Regions from separate parts of the Pediococcus sp. genome, predicted to be linked through region 4. Evidence: predicted binding sites of a transcription regulator. Region 4 holds the regulator's gene; each other region holds the start of a gene.
What was found. Region 4 encodes NrdR, which represses ribonucleotide reductase genes. Its sites were predicted from a motif close to ACACNATATATNGTGT; they were not measured.

Region 1 (3,213 bases), on a different contig from region 4:
ATAATTACTACAATAAGCATTAAAGTTGTAAGAACCTTTAGAAATTTGCTATACTAACTGTGTAAACAAATCTTGTTTTTCTAAGAGGCGTTTATAGAGACAACTAAGTGATCACTAGTTGATTTTATGAGTAATACTCTAGACAAAACCAAAAGGAGTGAAGGACAATGTTTGGATGGCTATGGGCTTTAATTATTGGTGGAATTATCGGTGCGCTTGCAGGTGCGATTACAAGTAGAGATTTACCAGCAGGATGGATTGGTAATATTGTAGGAGGACTAGTGGGTGCTTGGTTAGGACAATCCCTTTTGGGAACATGGGGACCTCAGTTAGCAGGAATGGCATTAATTCCCTCGATAATTGGTGCAATTGTGGTTGTGCTAATCGTATCAGCAATTTTTGGAATGAGAAAAACAAAATAAAGAGTGAACGAATTGAAACGGTTAAACAGCTGCATTTAAGATCGATGGAAGCGGGATCGCGATCTCGCAGGAATCGGGGTTAAATGCGGCCGTTTGTTTCAATAAGTTGTCCTAATAAAGAGTGAACGAATTGAAACGGTTAAACAATCTTTTTTTGAGTAAGAAAACAAGCGTATTTCCAGCTTTTTGCTGAAAAATACGCTTGTTTTTGTATGTGGACTTAGGCGTGTGTCACGTCACCAACGGTTTCTTCTTTTTCGGAATAATTATTTTCTTCCTTAATAAGACGTGCACGTTCTTTTTTGTTGTACCATGGAGATGTTGTAAATGCTAAAACATCGTTAATAAGGTAGATTGAACTGTTTACAAACATGGCTAATGTAGCTGAGCCCTGACGGAATGAAATGAACCAAAGGACCATTTGTGCAATTCCTGAAGCAAACCACCAGAAGTATTGGTTGTTGAAACGGAGGAAGCAGATAACACCAGCTGTTAAACTAATTGAAAAACTGATGGCGTCAACCCATGGACGAGGATCATTAGTGAATGTACCGATTAGGTAACCAGAGACAAAGTAAACAACCACTGTTGAAGCTAATGCCACAAACCAAGTTTTACCAGTGAACTTACGAATCTTAGAAACCATGTTAACGTTCCAGTTTGCACTCATCAGAACTGGTAAATCAAGTGTAACAACGTAAGCCAACTGTTCTGCCATACTTAAATAATTTTTTGCTGCAAAACCTGTGATTATAAAACATAATGCAGATAATAATCCTAACCAACCATTAACTGATTTTGCGGCATTGATTGCTAAAATACATAAAACACCTAATGTGGTTCCAATAAATGTAGTAATTGTTAAAGCTGTAATTGGTGAATTCACCAAAGTCATGATTTGACAACCAAGACTGAAAAAGAATAAATAGTAGTTTTGTTGAGGCCAACCCTTTAATTGATGTGCCAAAAAGTGTAAATAATTAGACATTTGCTTATCTTCCTCTCTTGTTTCTATGTATACGGCCGTACACAATATGTTCCGATTTCAAAACCAAACAACACTATATATTGTATCTCGAAATTAAAAAAATGAAAGACTTGATTTTATCTTTTTTTTGCGGTATAGGAAAAGCTACAATTAAATAACGACATTAAAGTTTAAAAAATCTCGAAAGCATTCTAAAATGAAAATAGGAGAGGAAGTGACAAAGATGGACTTTAGTTATTGGGGCAGCATTTGTTTAGCAGTTTTTATCACGTTGTGGCTTACTGATCGGCGTCGATTTTTAAATGGTTATTTTTTGATTGCCGGGCTGATATGTTTTGTGATTGCAGTTTGGCAGTGGCTTGAAGTGACTCAGGCACCTTGGATGCAAGCTATGATGTTGATTACGAGCTTAGTCCTGACTGGAATTATTCCCATTGCTTTAGCCTTTTTTGCACTTGCCTGTGTGCTCTATAGTAGAAGACTTATTCGTTATTCGGGTTCACAACTTGGTTACGTCATGTTAGAAACTATTGGTTTTGTGATTTGGGGCATGCTTATTGTAACCCTACTAAATTCGCTATTTTTTCGTAGTCATCTTATATGGATGATACTTGGTATTTTATTTTTATGGATCGGCTATCTCATGGTTGGTTTTCTTTCATATGTGTTGTCTTCTTTGCTGGACGAATTGCCTATTCTGTATTCTGTGGATTTTATTGTGATTTTGGGAGCGGGTCTACTGGCAGATGGCAGTGTTTCGAGGATTCTCCAGCGACGCCTGGATAAAGGAATTGCAATATACAAACAGCAGCGAAAACGAGGGGCTCACCCGCAATTTGTGGTTTCGGGTGGACAGGGTTCCGATGAAATCATGCCAGAGAGTCGTGCTATGGGCAACTACTTGATAGAAAACGGTATTGCTAAATCTCAAATTATTCAAGAAAATGCTTCAACCTCTACTTATGAGAATTTATATAATTCAGAAATATTAATGACAAAGGAAAAGGTTTTTCATCGAGCCATTTTTGTTACAAACAGTTTTCACGTGTTTCGAGCTGGTGTTATTGCGAAACGATTGCATACAACAATGTCTGGAATTAGTGCGTCGACATCCATCCATTATCTTCCGTTTGCAGCTTTTAGAGAATATTTGGCTTTATTTATGATGTTTAAATGGACAAATGCTATGATTTTGGCTACCCTGACAATTAGCTATTTAATCTACTGGTTATTCGTTTATTAATTAACTTGTGGAACATGGTATAATGTCGTCAAGGAGGAGAAAATCATGACCTTACAATTAAATATTAAGAAGAGCTTAGTTGGGGTAGCTGCTGTTGTTATGCTGTTTTCTTTGGTTGCATGCAGTAATGGTGGACAAAGTGATGCAGCAAGTAGCTCGTCGTCTTCTGCCACTTCAACGCAGACCAACCAAAAAAAGGCCTCAGCTTTATTAAAAAAAGCCCAAAAGCAAATTGAAAATGGACAAACAAGTAATGCACTAGCAACGTTAAAAAAAGCGCAAAGCTTAAACAATAATGATAGTAAAGTAAGTGAATTACTTGCAAATGTTCAAAACTATTTAGCCGCCAAAGAGGCACTGAATAGTGGTGATACTGATTCTGCAAATTCTAGTTTGGCAAAAATGACGTCAGAAAAGACAAACGGGGATGCACTGACTTCACAAGCTAAAGATTTGAGCACCAAATCCGCTCAACTAAAAGAAGCAAATAGGTGGTATCAAAATGCATATGATGCTGTTTCAAATGGGTACTACGAAACAGCTAAAGCGGATTTGGCTAA
Region 2 (3,213 bases), on a different contig from region 4:
GTACGGTAGCGCTGATCTTGATTTTTGCGATTAACGCTTTAACGGTAAAGACGTTTGGTGAAACTGAGTACTGGATGGCGTTGATTAAGGTTGTCACGGTAATTATTTTCTTAGTCATTGGTGTGGCAGTAATTTTTGGCATTATGGGTGGTCATGCAACTTATCTAAACAACTTCACCTATAAAAAAGCACCGTTTGTCGGTGGGCTTCCGATGATTTTAAGTGTTTTCGTCGTTGCTGGATTTTCATTTCAAGGAACTGAATTGATTGGAATTACAGCTGGAGAATCTGAAACTCCCGAAAAGAGTGTCCCTAAGGCGATTAATCAAGTTTTCTGGCGCATTTTATTATTCTATATTTTAGCTATTTTTGTCATCGCTTGTATCATCCCGTACACAAGTCCCGATTTATTGGGTTCTTCTGCAAGTGATGTCAAAATTAGTCCGTTTACGCTAGTGTTCCGGCGAGCTGGTTTGGCAGGTGCGGCCAGCATTATGAATGCCGTGATCTTGACGTCGGTGATTTCATCGGCTAATTCTGGCATGTACGCTTCAACTCGGATGCTTTATTCGTTAGCTTTACAAGGATACGCACCCAAGACATTTAGCTTAACCACAAAACGAGGAATTCCTTTGATGGCGTTGATTGGCACAACGATTGTGGGGGCGTTAACATTTATTTCTAGCATTGCAGGCCCTGAAATCTATATGTGGCTGGTCGCTGCAAGTGGGCTGACTGGTTTTATTGCTTGGTTAGGGATTGCTATTTCTCATTTCCGTTTTCGCAGGGCATTCGTCAAACAAGGACACAAAGTCGAAGAATTACGCTACCATGCAAAATGGTTCCCATTTGGGCCGATTTTTGCGTTTGTACTGTGTCTACTCGTTATTGCCGGTCAAGATATCCATTCGTTTGCCACGTTTAACTGGGAAGCAATTGGGATCAGTTACATGAGTGTCCCGATTTTTATCATTTTATATACGTATTATAAAATTAAATATCATACTCATGTTATTTCGTTGGACGAAGTTGATTTAACACAACCTGATTTTATTTTAAAGGCTCGAAAAGCTGAAAAATAAGTGTATAATGTAAGGCGCTGCAATAAAACAGACTGTTTTTGAGAAAAGAAGTTTTAATCTACATGTTGTTTTAACTTAGATTCATGCTACAATATATAGTATTAAAACAGGAATAAAGGGGAACTTCGAATGATTGCATTGTCAGGCCCAATCGGCGCAGGAAAAACAACGTTAACAGAAATTTTGTCACAACATTTAGGTACAAAAGCATTTTATGAATCGGTGGATGATAATAAGATTTTGCCACTCTTTTATAAAGATCCTAAACGCTATGCTTTTCTTCTTCAGATTTATTTTCTGAATCGCCGTTTAGATGGTATTAAAGAAGCTTTTCAAACCAAAAATAGTGTGATGGATCGTTCTATTTATGAAGATTCACTTCTATTCCATCTGAATGCAGATTTGGGTCGGGCAACAAGCACCGAAGTTCAGATCTATGACTCTTTACTAACAAATATGATGGAAGAACTTCCAGAAACTCATTATCAAAAGAATCCTGATTTGTTAATTGATATCAACATTTCGTTTGATACAATGTTGGAACGGATCAAAAATCGTGGTCGCTCATATGAACAGATTGATAATGATCCTAGTTTATATGAGTATTATCGTGACTTGAATGATCGTTATAGTGAGTGGTATGACAATTATAATGAGAGTCCAAAGATTCAAATTGATGGGGATCAGTTTGATTTTGTGGAAGATCCACAGGCACGTCAAAAAGTAATTCAAACAATTGATCAAAAAATTGCTGAAATTTAGTTGTCTATTGGATTAGTTTCGGTTATGATTAGGTTATTAATAAATAAACGTAGATTCACATAAAGTAGATTTAAAGCGAGATAGAGTTAGTGAAAGCTATCAATCGAAACTCCGGTGGATTAAAACGGGTGAGTAATTTCACACGGCTGCGGTCGTTAAACTCCAATTAAGGGTGCTGGTAACAGCAAACTTGGGTGGTACCGCGAAAAAGACCTTTTCGTCCCAATTAATGGGATGATTAGGTCTTTTTATTATGTATACAAAATTGAAGGAGGACATGAAAATGTTAGATTTAAAAAATATTCGCACAAATACAGATTTCGTAAAAGAACGTTTAGGGACACGCGGTATTGATCCAAAAGAAATTGAAAAATTATTGGACGTGGATCAAAAACGTCGGGACTTAATCGTCGAAAGTGAAACACTCAAAAAGACGCGTAACGAGGTTTCAGACCAAATTTCGTTATTGAAACGTCAAAAAGAAGATGCCAATGACAAAATTACTGAAATGCGCAAAGTAAGTGGCGAGATCAAGGAACTTGATGCCCAATTGCAAACATTGACTGAACAAGTTCAGGATATGGCAGCTCATTTACCAAACATTCCTAACCAAGATGTCCCAATCAGTTTGACCGAAGAAGGCAGTGTGGAATTACGCAAAGTGGGTAAACCTCGTAAATTCACGTTTAAACCAAAAGCACATTGGGACATTGGTGAAGATTTAGGCATTTTAGATTTTGAAAGAGCAGCCAAGGTATCAGGCAGTCGGTTTGTTTATTATATTGGCATGGGTGCTAAGCTGGAACGGGCGGTTTATAACTTTTTCTTAGATCAAAATGATAAAGCTGGTTATACGGAAATGATTACGCCCTACATGGTGAATGATGAGTCAATGTATGGAACAGGCCAATTCCCTAAGTTTAAGGAAAATCATGCCGGCTATGAGATTCAAGATAGTGAATTAACTTTAATTCCAACTGCTGAAGTACCATTGGTTAACTTCCATCGCAATGAAATTTTGGATGGGGATGATTTACCAATTAATGAAACAGCTTTATCACCTGCATTTCGTTCTGAAGCGGGGAGTGCTGGCCGTGATACGCGTGGGTTGATTCGGATGCATCAATTCAACAAGGTGGAAATGGTTAAGTTTACAAAACCTGAAAATTCATGGAACGAACTTGAAAAGTTGACTAATCAGGCAGAAAGTTTACTGAAATTATTGAAATTGCCATACCATGTGATTACCTTAACAACGAGTGATATGAGTTTTACTGCTGCGATGACGCATGACTTGGAAGTTTGGATTCCAGCTCAAAACATGTATCGTGAGATTTCGAGTTGTTCAAATTGTACAGATTTTCAGGCT
Region 3 (3,213 bases), on a different contig from region 4:
ATTGCTCATCACAATTTTTCCGTAAATTGGATTGTCGCGGTTAGCGGTATCGACGTTGACAACATATGGATAACCAGATTCTTGCTGTAATTTAGAAAGCTCATTTTCCAGGTCCCGGGCCTTTAATTTTGTTTTCCGAATTTCTGGATTAGCCACCATGTTGTCATACTCTTTTGTGATATCCACATATGAGAATGGTTTGCCGTATACTTTTTCAACTGAGTAGGGACTGAAAAGGTACATGTCTTGGTCTTTTCGTGCTAATTCATAAAACTTATCAGGAACAACGACACCAAGTGACAAAGTTTTAACCCGAATTTTTTCATCTGCGTTTTCTTTTTTAGCAGATAAGAAAGAAATAATGTCAGGGTGGAAAATATTGAGATAAACCACACCAGCTCCTTGTCGTTGACCAAGCTGGTTAGCGTATGAAAAACTGTCTTCCAAAAGTTTCATAACCGGAACAACACCACTTGCAGCGCCCTCAATCCCCTTAATAGGAGCGCCGGCCTCTCGTAAGTTGCTGAGGTTAATTCCGACCCCACCACCAAGTTTAGACAGTTGCAGTGCTGAATTAATTGTTCGGCCGATAGCATTCATGTCATCTGTTGCCTGGATCAAAAAACAAGAAACCAATTCACCACGATGTTTTCTACCAGCGTTTAAAAAACTGGGGGTTGCTGGTTGGTAACGTTGGTGAATAATTTCATCGGCAATGTTCATTGCTAAGTTTTCGTCACCCTCCGCAAAATAAGTGGCATTCATGGCAACGCGATCAATAAAGTTTTCCAAGTAATAACTATTATCGTTTGTTTTTAACGCATACTGCGCATAGAATTTGTAGGCCGCCATGAATGATTGAAAATGAAAGTTCTGCGCGTTCAAGTAAGCATAAAGCTTTTCGAGAAACTCTGGTGAATATTTGTTGATGGAATCCTCATCTATGTAGTCATTTTTGATGAGGTAGTCAAAACGAGCTTGCAAGGAATCAAATTTCTTGGTGTTAGGTTTGACATTTTGAGCTAAGAAGGCGGCCAATGCATCATGGTCTTTGTTTAGTGGGATCTGATTATTAACAGGAATGTTAATTTCATTATTTAAATCATAGTATGTGACATCTTTAAGATTCTTGAGACTCATAATTTCACGCCTTTCTGCGATAAATACTAAATTTTAAGTAAATAAAAAACGCCTAGCTGTAATATGCAGCACGTGCGTTTTACCCAGCCTGATAAATATATAGGTTGCTAAATAGCAAGTTGTTTTAAAACGTCAGGTCGAAATCCAGCAATAGGTTCATTACCGTTTGATTCTACAACGGGAACAGCTTGGAATCCACGTGACTTTAAATAGTCGATATAATCAGGATTTGTATTAATATTACGTTCCTTAAAAGGAATGTTATGTTCGCTTAAGAAACGCTTTGTCATCTTACATTGCATACAGTTGTTTTTTGTATAAATTGTTACTTCACTCATGTAATCACCTTCAATTCTCTGTTTCTTTTATGTTTATACGATAGATTCAGTATACAGCATTCAATGTAAAATTCAATGAAAAACCACCATATTTAGTGTGTTTTTTTGATACTACACTAAATGTGGTGGTTTAATAAGGTTTTGAAGCAAAACTTTTTTTGTTCACTTTTTGATGGAGAATCTAACGCTAAGTTAGTTATGTATTAAGCAAGATAATCCTTTATAATAGAACCTATAAAGAAGGAGAAAATAATGACTGAATACTATTATACACAAAATCCAGAAGTTTTACATGAGAAACGACAGTGGCAATTTACATTATTGAATCAAAATTTAACTTTTAATTCTGACAACGGTGTTTTCTCCAAAGCCACGGTTGATTTTGGAACGCGAACTTTACTGGAAGCTTTAAATTTAAAAGAATTTACGGGTGAGGTTTTAGATGTAGGGTGTGGTTATGGGCCGATTGGATTAGCAATTGCCAAGGCAGTTCCAGAAATTCATGTTGATTTGGTTGACGTTAATTTACGGGCGTTGGATTTGTGCAAAGAAAATGCCGAGCAAAATAATATTCATAACGTGACAATTTGGGAATCGGATACGTATGATAAAGTTGAGAAGACCACCTATCAAACTGTTGTTTCTAATCCACCGGTTCGCGCTGGTAAATCAGTTGTCACGAAGATCCTAGTAGAAGCAAAAAATCATTTGCAAGTTGGCGGCTCTTTAATTATTGTTTTACAAAAAAAGCAGGGCGCGCCATCGGCCAAAAAAAAGATGGAACAAGTTTTTGGCAATGCCGAAATTATTCATAAACAAAAAGGTTATTACATCATTAAAAGTGTGAAGGAGTCCCAGTAATGGCGAACGACTTATCTGTTAACCAAGAATTATATTTTATGAGTCTGGCGTATGAAGAAGCCAAAAAAGCTAAAAGCATGGGTGAGGTGCCAATTGGAGCCATAATTGTTCATAAAAATCAAATTGTTGGTCAAGGACATAACTTGCGGGAAAAAGATCAAGATGCCACTGCCCATGCGGAATTGATTGCCATTCAAGAAGCTTGTCATACGTTAAAGAGCTGGCGTCTTTGGGACTGTCAACTCTTTGTCACTATTGAACCATGCATGATGTGCAGTGGTGCAATTATTAATTCTCAATTACCAGAGGTTTATTTTGGAGCGCGGGATCCTAAAGCTGGCATGGTGCAAAGCTTGTATCAGCTTTTGAATGACCGACGATTAAATCATCAAGTGCAAGTTCACGAAGGACTTTTTCAAAAAGAAGCGAGTCAAATTATGCAAAACTTTTTCCGAGAAATTCGGGCTCGAAGAAAAAACATAAAAAAAAGTAAACAAATTAGTAGAAATTCTGAGTAAAATCGAGTATTATTAATAGTGCCGAGAGGCCTTAAGGCAAGGGTGGACTTACGAATTGTGTCAGATCCGGAAGGAAGCAGCACTAAGTCTGATCTGTCTTGTGCCTTAAGTTATTGGGAAATTGATAAACTCTTAGTCAACATGGCTAGGAGCTTTTTATTTAGGTTTATAGAAACGATTGAAGGGAATTCAAAAATGAGTTATCAAGCTTTATATCGTGTTTGGCGACCACAACGTTTCGACGAGATTGTGGGACAACAAGTCATTACCCAAACTTTAAAAAACGCACTCATTACTGGGCAAACTAGTCATGCCTATTTGTTTACTGGTCCACGGGGAACAGGGAAAACATCGGC
Region 4 (3,213 bases):
CCGAACCGACGCCGGAAACGTTGAGCATTGATTATTTAACAACCACAATGAGAAAGCATCACAAGGCAATTAAAGCATTTTTACTTGATCAAAATATGATTGCCGGGTTAGGAAATATTTACTGTGATGAGGTTTTGTGGTTGGCCAAAATTCACCCTTTACAACCGACTAATACAGTACCGGTTGGCAAAATTGTGACTCTTAGGCAAAAAATCTTTGATGAACTGGACTTAGCCATTAAAGCAAAGGGAACAACCGTTTTTTCATATTTGGATGCTAGTGGTCATGCAGGAAGCTTTCAAAATCAACTCCATGTTTATCAACGTACTGGGGAACCTTGTGAACGTTGCGGAACGCTAATTGAACGAATTAAGGTTTCTCAACGTGGTACCCATTTTTGTCCGTTTTGTCAAAAATTGATTGAAGTTGATAACTAATGGCAATTGTATTAGGTCTGACTGGTAGCATTGCTACAGGTAAATCCACCGTCAGCCAGTATTTGAAAGAATTAGGTTTCCCGGTCATTGATGCAGATATAGTTGCGCGCAAGATTGTGGCACCGGGGCAGCCAGTAACACAAAGATTGCGACAAACTTTTGGAAATCAAATTTTTGAAGGCGATGTCCTCAATCGAAAGAAACTTGGAAATCTAGTTTTTTCTGATTCTGAAGCTCTGAAAAAACTAAATGAGCTTATGCAACCAGCAATCAGAGTTGAAATTGAATTTCAAATTCGAACGCTCAAAAAAGGCTCCGACAACCTAATTGTTTTAGATGCTCCGTTACTTTTAGAGCAAGGGTACCAATCATTAGTTGATCAAATCATGGTTGTCACCAGTTCGTCAGCTGTTCAGTTGGAGCGGTTGAAACAACGGGATGGTCTTTCAGATAAAGAAGCTCGGCAAAGAGTTTTGAGTCAATGGTCACAAAAAAAGAAGATTGAAATGGCTGATATTGTGATTGACAACGGTCGGTCTATTGAAGAAACCCACCGTCAAGTGTTAAAATGGCTTGACAATAGGAAGTTACGTTAGTAAGTGGAGGTAAAAGGCCCATGAGATGTCCACACTGTCACCATAATGGTTCACGTGTCGTTGATAGCCGTCCTACTGATGATGGACGAGTTATTCGGCGTCGAAGAGAATGTGAAGCATGCGGATTTAGATTTACAACATTTGAACGAATTGAAGCTTCACCGTTATTGGTGATTAAGAAAAATGGTACCCGAGAAGAATTTAATCGAGAGAAGATTCTTCGTGGGCTTATTCGTGCGGCTGAGAAACGACCAGTCGGTGCGGATGAAATGTCGAAAATTGTTGATGAGGTTGAAAATAAAGTTCGTGGTTTAGGCGAAAATGAAGTTTCTAGTCAAATCATTGGTGAGTATGTGATGAATATACTTGCTAAAGTAGATGAAATTGCCTATATCCGGTTTGCGAGCGTTTATCGACAATTTAAAGATATGAATGTGTTTATGAAAGAACTTAAAGATATGATGGCACAGGACAAGAAAGTGAAGAAACCAACCACGCATAAAGATAAAGATGATGGTGGCGAGGCGTAATGAATGAGGGATGGGCAAATTTAAGTCCTAAGGATGGCTTTTTAGTTACCCAGCAGGCGTATTTGAGTAATTTTGATCAAAAAGTGCTCACTTATTTATATCAACCAATTATTGGTGCCAAGGCGTTTAGTCTGTTTTTAACTCTCTGGACTGAAATGAATCCAGTTGGAATGCGTTCAGAAAGAAAGTCTCATTTGGAATTATTAGACATTCTGAACTGTGATTTGCCAGAGTTCTATACAAGTCGGCAAAAGCTTGAAGGAATTGGTTTATTGAAGTCCTATGAGGGTGAAGACTCGCTTGGACACTTTTTTGTATACCAACTTGGAAAACCGGTTTTGCCGGATAGTTTTTTCAAAGATGATTTATTAAGTAGCCTACTGCTAGAAGCAGTGGGAGAACGTCGCTTTTCTGAATTGGCTGATCACTTTAAGTTAATTCAAACGAATGTCAAAGACTTAAAGAATGTTTCAACCGATTTTTTAACCGCGTTTCATATTTCTGAACAAGCACTTAAGGAACCAAACTCTTTGATTCGTGAAACACAAGCTGAATTTAAGAAGGCGGGCCAAGATAGTAAGCCAGCACAAATAAATTTGGGCAATCCAAATTTTGATTTTAGCTTATTAAAAGAGTTACTCAGCAAGGGATTTACCAAGTGGGACTCTGTAGATGAGGCGCAGAAACTAATTTTAAGTGAGCATCTTTTGTATGGACTTGATGAAGTGGAAATGGCGCGTCAAATCGGACAAGCAACTGATTTGGTAACGGCTGAATTAAATACCAAAAAATTGCAACAACAGATTGCCAAAAATTTTACTGCCCATCAGGGTCAAAATCAAAAATATGTCGATACTCCAGGGCCATCGGAAAAAGCAAAAGCTAATAATAACACCGGTTTAACTAAGGAAGATCAAGAACTTATCAAGGCCGCCAAAGCCTATGCACCGGCCACTTATTTGGAAAATTTGAAACGCTCGATTCACGGGGGCTATGTCACGTATAGTGAACGTCAATTATTGAAAAACTTAATTGATCGTAATCTGTTTCCGATTAGTGTGATCAATATTTTGATCTCATACATTGTTATTGATCGAGAAATTACCACATTACCAAATAAATTGGTAGATACGATGGCCAATAACTGGAGTCGGGCACATGTGACTACACCTGAAGGAGCAATTCTACAAATTAAGAATTTTGCCAGTGCTAAGGCCACAACCAGAAAACAAGTTACTCAATCAAGAAGGGTTGTGGCTAAAGAAACGCTTCCTGACTGGGCCAAAAGTGACAATACATCAACTACTACTAAGGTTAATAAGGATGATCAAGCGCGGCTTAATAAGCGTTTAAATGAGCTTCGCAAGCAGCATAAGGAGGATAAGTAGATATGGAAAACGTACGCAAGGTCTTAACAGAACTTATGAGCAAGCGCAAATTAGATACTAAGTTTCAGAATCTGATGTCCTCCGTATATGAAGACGCCGATGTTTTAGCTTTCTGTGAGGCCCACAAAGCGGAATTATCCTCTGATAGTGTGGCACGATCAGCTTCTAAATTATATGAGTATGTGCAAGAAAGAGATAAATTTAACCGCCATGAACCCACGCTAATGCCGGGATATCAGCCAGTTTTGATTGTGAATAATCA

Region 1: a site for NrdR is predicted at 1,481-1,496, ahead of pnuC (nicotinamide riboside transporter PnuC). Genes of this name have one in related genera too.
Region 2: a site for NrdR is predicted at 1,169-1,184, ahead of DD627_RS02595 (deoxynucleoside kinase). Genes of this name have one in related genera too.
Region 3: a site for NrdR is predicted at 1,562-1,577, ahead of DD627_RS08250 (redoxin NrdH). Genes of this name have one in related genera too.

The regions. Positions count from the first base shown of each region.
Region 1 is NZ_DOEM01000033.1:70,715-73,927, forward strand. Features, by position in the region: gene DD627_RS07985 (GlsB/YeaQ/YmgE family stress response membrane protein) at 168-422, shown strand; gene pnuC (nicotinamide riboside transporter PnuC) at 643-1,410, opposite strand; gene DD627_RS07995 (YdcF family protein) at 1,634-2,653, shown strand; gene DD627_RS08000 (tetratricopeptide repeat protein) at 2,699-3,213, shown strand, end outside.
Region 2 is NZ_DOEM01000007.1:106,936-110,148, reverse strand. Features, by position in the region: gene DD627_RS02600 (amino acid permease) at 1-1,082, shown strand, start outside; gene DD627_RS02595 (deoxynucleoside kinase) at 1,212-1,844, shown strand; gene serS (serine--tRNA ligase) at 2,128-3,213, shown strand, end outside.
Region 3 is NZ_DOEM01000035.1:16,960-20,172, reverse strand. Features, by position in the region: gene nrdE (class 1b ribonucleoside-diphosphate reductase subunit alpha) at 1-1,140, opposite strand, end outside; gene DD627_RS08250 (redoxin NrdH) at 1,248-1,478, opposite strand; gene DD627_RS08245 (class I SAM-dependent methyltransferase) at 1,731-2,339, shown strand; gene tadA (tRNA adenosine(34) deaminase TadA) at 2,339-2,857, shown strand; RNA gene ffs (signal recognition particle sRNA small type) at 2,886-2,972, shown strand; gene dnaX (DNA polymerase III subunit gamma/tau) at 3,053-3,213, shown strand, end outside.
Region 4 is NZ_DOEM01000001.1:184,163-187,375, reverse strand. Features, by position in the region: gene mutM (bifunctional DNA-formamidopyrimidine glycosylase/DNA-(apurinic or apyrimidinic site) lyase) at 1-437, shown strand, start outside; gene coaE (dephospho-CoA kinase) at 437-1,033, shown strand; gene nrdR (transcriptional regulator NrdR) at 1,054-1,563, shown strand; gene DD627_RS00910 (replication initiation and membrane attachment family protein) at 1,563-2,951, shown strand; gene dnaI (primosomal protein DnaI) at 2,954-3,213, shown strand, end outside.